2 regions of the Streptomyces sp. NPDC002309 genome follow, and region 2 is predicted to be linked to the other one. Evidence: riboswitches for the same ligand, from Rfam matches in the RefSeq annotation. Region 2 holds a riboswitch; the other holds the start of a gene.

Region 1 (2,385 bases), on a different contig from region 2:
CTGATCGAGCCGGGCACCGAGCGGGCGCTGCTGGGCCCGATGTCGGTGCGGACGCTGCCGGGGGTGGGACCCGCGACGGGCGACCATCTGCGCCGGGCCGGGATCGTCACGGTGGAGGAGATCGCCGAGGCGGGCGAGGACGAACTCGTCCGGCTCCTGGGCAAAGCGCACGGGCACGCGCTGTACGCCATGGCGCTGGCCCGTGACGACCGTCCCGTGGTCGCCGAGCGGGAGGCGAAGTCCGTGTCGGTCGAGGACACCTACGACGTGGACATCCATGACCGGGTCCGGGTCGGGCTGGAGGTGCAGCGGCTCGCGGACCGGTGTGTGCGGCGGCTGCGCGGGGCCGGGCTCTCCGGCCGGACGATCGTGCTGAAGGTGCGGCGGTACGACTTCTCGACGCTGACCCGTTCCGAGACGCTGCGGGGGCCCACGGACGACCCCGCGGTGGTGCGGGAGGCGGCGGCCCGGCTGCTGGACTCCGTGGACACGACCGGGGGCGTGCGGCTGCTGGGGGTCGGCGTCAGCGGCCTGGCCGACTACACCCAGGAGGACCTGTTCGCGCAGGCGGCGGGGGAGCGGGACGCGGGGCCGGCGGAGGGCGCCGCGGACGAGCCCGAGCGGGAGGAGGCGGGGCCCGTCACGAGACGGTGGGCCGCGGGGCACGACGTGCGGCACGCCGAGCACGGGCACGGATGGGTGCAGGGCAGCGGGCTGGGGAGAGTGACCGTGCGCTTCGAGACGCCCGGGTCGGAGCCCGGGCGGGTGCGGACCTTCCGGATCGACGATCCCGCGCTGGAGCCGGCCGATCCGCTGCCGCTGGTGGCGCGAAGACCCGAGCTTCAGGGCTGAGTCCTCCGGGTCACGTCTCTTCCGAGCCGGCCAGCTTGCCGAAGTCGTGGTCCGGGAGCGTCGGGGGAGCGGCCACGTCGAGGCCGTAGTGGTGGTAGAGCTGGAGTTCCTGCTCCGGGGAGAGGTGCCGGCCGACGCCGAAGTCGGGGGCGTCCTTGATGAGGGCGCGCTCGAAGGGGACGTGCAGCGTGCCGTCGATCAGCTCGCTCGGCTCCAGGGGGACGAAGGCGTCTCTGCTGAACAGGCCGGTCCGTATGGCCGCCCACTCCGGTACGCCGGTCGCGTCGTCGAGGTACACCTCGTCGATGGTGCCGATCTTGCTGCCGTGACGGTCGAATGCCTTGCGGCCGATCAGGTTGCGCGGATCGATATCGGTCTGCACGGGCCCTCCACTGGTTCGCACCTCGTCCGTAAGCACAACAAAAGAGCACATTGCGGGACGCGGCCACTCGAACGCCGGGGCGTTGACCTCGCTGGTACCCTGGCAGCGGCTGCTGACCCCGTGCGGGAGAGTCCTCCGGAGATCACACCGGGGGGCGCCGAAGGAGCAAATCCTCCCCGGAATCTCTCAGGCCCACGTACCGCACGGAAGAGGTCACTCTGGAAAGCAGAGCGGGTGTCACGGCTCCCGCTCTCACCGACGGTGCAAGCCGGACGTCCTGTGGCGGCCGGTGAAGCTCTCAGGTTGTGATGACAGAGGGGGAGGCCGTCGGGGCACCCGTGCCGGGGTGTCCCTCGAAGGTCGCGTCAGACCAGGAGGCCTCCGCAATGACCGCCCAGCGCATCCCGCTCTCCGAGCTCGAACAGGGCATCCCCTTCGAGCAGCGTCACATCGGGCCCGACCAGGAGGCGCGGGCCAAGATGCTCGCGCAGGTCGGCTACGGCTCGCTCGACGAGCTCACCGCCACCGCGGTACCGGATGTGATCAAGAACGCCGCATCCCTCGCTCTGCCGGGCGCCCGCACCGAGGCCGAGGTGCTGCGTGAGCTGCGCTCCCTCGCCGACCGGAACCAGGTGCTGGGCTCCATGATCGGGCTCGGCTACTACGGGACCTTCACCCCGCCGGTCGTCCTGCGCAACGTCATGGAGAACCCGGCCTGGTACACGGCGTACACCCCGTACCAGCCGGAGATCTCGCAGGGCCGGCTGGAGGCGCTGCTGAACTTCCAGACCGTGGTCGCCGACCTCACGGGGCTGCCGACCTCGGGTGCCTCGCTGCTCGACGAGGGCACGGCCGCGGCCGAGGCGATGGCGCTCTCCCGGCGCATGGGCAAGAACAAGAAGGGCCTCTTCCTGGTCGACGCGGACGCGCTGCCGCAGACCATCGCCGTGATCCAGGGCCGCGCCGAGCCGACCGGGGTCGAGGTGGTCGTCGCCGACCTCGCCGGCGGTATCCCGGCCGAGATCGCGGACCGTGAGATCAACGGCGTGCTGATCCAGTACCCGGGTGCCTCCGGGGCCGTACGCGACATCAAGGCCGTCATCGACCAGGCGCACGAGCGGGGCGCGCTCGTCACCGTCGCCGCGGACCTG
Region 2 (2,385 bases):
TGCGGATGGGGGTGCGTCTGTGCCGGAAAGTCCCCCGGGAAGTCCATCTGCCTACCGCCTGCTCCGTACCAGTGCTACCGGCTGAAAAGGCTAACCCGCCCGCCCCGCCGCCCGTGGCGTCAGCCCGTGAAACCGATTCTGCGCAGGGTGTTCGCCGCGGACCGGTCCAGGAGGATCGCGGCGCCGCAACCACGGGGCAGGTCACCGCGCTCGGAACGGCGCACCAGGCGGGCGGCGGCGCGGCGGTGGCGCAGGAACGCGTACCGCGAGACACCCCGGCCGCGCTCGCGCTGGCCCGCCAGCGCCTGCTCGGCGGTGACGTCGAGCAGCAGCATGTGGAGGGTGCCGCCCCGACGGCGGGCCTCACGGGCCAGCCAGGCGCGCACCCATGCCTGCGTCCCGCAGTCGTGGACGACGACGCCCCTGCCGGAGCGCAGGGCGCGGCGCAGCCCCGCGTAGTGGGCGAGCCGGACGAGCGGGCGGTACACCGCGTACGGCAGCCAGTGCGGCGTCCCGGCGTCCCAGCGGTCGCGGGTGTCCTGGGAGTCGATGCGCGCGGCGCGGACCGCGCGCCGCATGAGGGTCGACTTGCCGCTGCCGGGCAGGCCGGTGATCACGACTAGGTCACGGGGGGCGAAGAGCAGGGCGTGCGGGCTGCGGCCCGCACGGTCGCGCAGGTCACGGACCACGGGGAACGGCAGGGCGCCGCACGCCTCCCGGGCCGGGGCGGTCGGCTGCTTGGGCAGTGCGAGGCCCGCGGTGGTCGCGTAGGCCGTTGTCCTGTTCACCGTGATCGTCCTCCCCTGGGGCGGTTCACGAGTCACCGTCCCCGTCGAGTGTAAAGAGAAGGTGATCGGGGGCGTCACGTGTTTCCGTCCGGTTCCGGCTACAAGCCTGCTACAACACACTGTGCCCGGTCGTGGACGCTGTGCGTCCCCTGGGGAAAGGTCCCCCTGCCGCACGCGGGCGATGCGTGCAATGATGTGGCCGCCAACTGCATACCGGCCGCTTGAATCCGCGCGGGAGAGTTCCCTGGCACATCGTGCCCGGGGCGCCGAAGGAGCAAGTCCCTCCCTTGAATCTCTCAGGCCCCGTTACCGCGCGGGCGAGGCACATCTGAAAAGCGGGCCGCTGCCGCAGTGGCTCCACCCAAGGTGCAAACCATGATCCCTCCTTCCACGGGACGGTCATGGCGAACCTCTCAGGTTCCGATGACAGATGGGGAGGAACGACCTCGCCGTCATGCCTTGGGAGACCGACCGATGAGCAGCACCGCACCCCGTCGCACCGCGCTCGATGCCCTGCATCGCTCGCTGGGCGCGACCATGACCGACTTCGCCGGCTGGGACATGCCCCTGCGCTACGGCTCCGAGCGCGACGAGCACCTCGCCGTGCGCACGAAGGCCGGACTCTTCGACCTCTCGCACATGGGTGAGATCACGGTCACCGGCCCGCAGGCCGCCCTGCTCCTGAACCACGCGCTCGTCGGCAACATCGCCTCCGTCGGCGTCGGCCGCGCCCGCTACACCATGATCTGCCAGGCCGACGGCGGCATCCTGGACGACCTGATCGTCTACCGGCTCGCCGACACCGAGTACATGGTCGTGGCCAACGCGAGCAACGCGCAGACCGTGCTGGACGCCCTCACCGCGCGCGCGGAGGGCTTCGACGCCGTCGTCCGCGACGACCGGGACGCCTACGCCCTTCTCGCCGTCCAGGGCCCCGAGTCGCCCGGCATCCTGGCGCGGCTGACCGACGCCGACCTCGACGGGCTGAAGTACTACGCCGGCCTGCCCGGCACCGTCGCGGGCGTCCCGGCGCTGATCGCGCGCACCGGGTACACCGGTGAGGACGGCTTCGAGCTGTTCGTGAAGCCGGAGCACGCCGTCGCGCTGTGGGAGGCGCTGACCGAGGCCGGCGCGGGCGTCGGACTGGTCCCGTGCGGGCTGTCCTGCCGGGACACACTGCGCCTGGAAGCCGGCATGCCCCTCTACGGGAACGAGCTGACCACCTCGCTCACCCCCTTCGACGCCGGGCTCGGCCGGGTGGTGAAGTTCGAGAAGGAGGGCGACTTCGTCGGGCGCGAGGCGCTCACCGAGGCCGCCGCGCGCTCCGAGGCCAAGCCGCCGCGCGTCCTCGTCGGGCTGATCGCCGAGGGCCGCCGGGTGCCGCGCGCCGGGTACGCCGTCGTCGCCGGCGGCGAGGTGATCGGCGAGGTCACCTCCGGCGCCCCCTCCCCCACGCTCGGCAAGCCCATCGCCATGGCCTACGTCGACGCCGCGCACGCGGCTCCGGGCACGCCGGGAGTCGGCGTGGACATCCGGGGCACCCACGAGCCGTACGAGGTCGTGGCGCTGCCGTTCTACAAGCGCCACAAGTAGACAC

Evidence for each region. A riboswitch is a leader RNA that binds a small molecule or an ion and turns the genes downstream of it on or off. The one in region 2 is predicted to bind glycine.
Region 1: linked by a shared signal. The riboswitch ahead of gcvP (aminomethyl-transferring glycine dehydrogenase) and the one ahead of gcvT (glycine cleavage system aminomethyltransferase GcvT) in region 2 are both predicted to bind glycine.

The regions. Positions count from the first base shown of each region.
Region 1 is NZ_JBSFCI010000059.1:20,070-22,454, reverse strand. Features, by position in the region: gene ACWCPM_RS32155 (DNA polymerase IV) at 1-852, shown strand, start outside; gene ACWCPM_RS32150 (PRC-barrel domain-containing protein) at 863-1,234, opposite strand; glycine riboswitch at 1,348-1,446, shown strand; gene gcvP (aminomethyl-transferring glycine dehydrogenase) at 1,621-2,385, shown strand, end outside.
Region 2 is NZ_JBSFCI010000011.1:3,446-5,830, reverse strand. Features, by position in the region: gene ACWCPM_RS11785 (enhanced serine sensitivity protein SseB) at 1-47, opposite strand, end outside; gene ACWCPM_RS11780 (AAA family ATPase) at 120-788, opposite strand; glycine riboswitch at 1,011-1,110, shown strand; glycine riboswitch at 1,111-1,228, shown strand; gene gcvT (glycine cleavage system aminomethyltransferase GcvT) at 1,263-2,381, shown strand.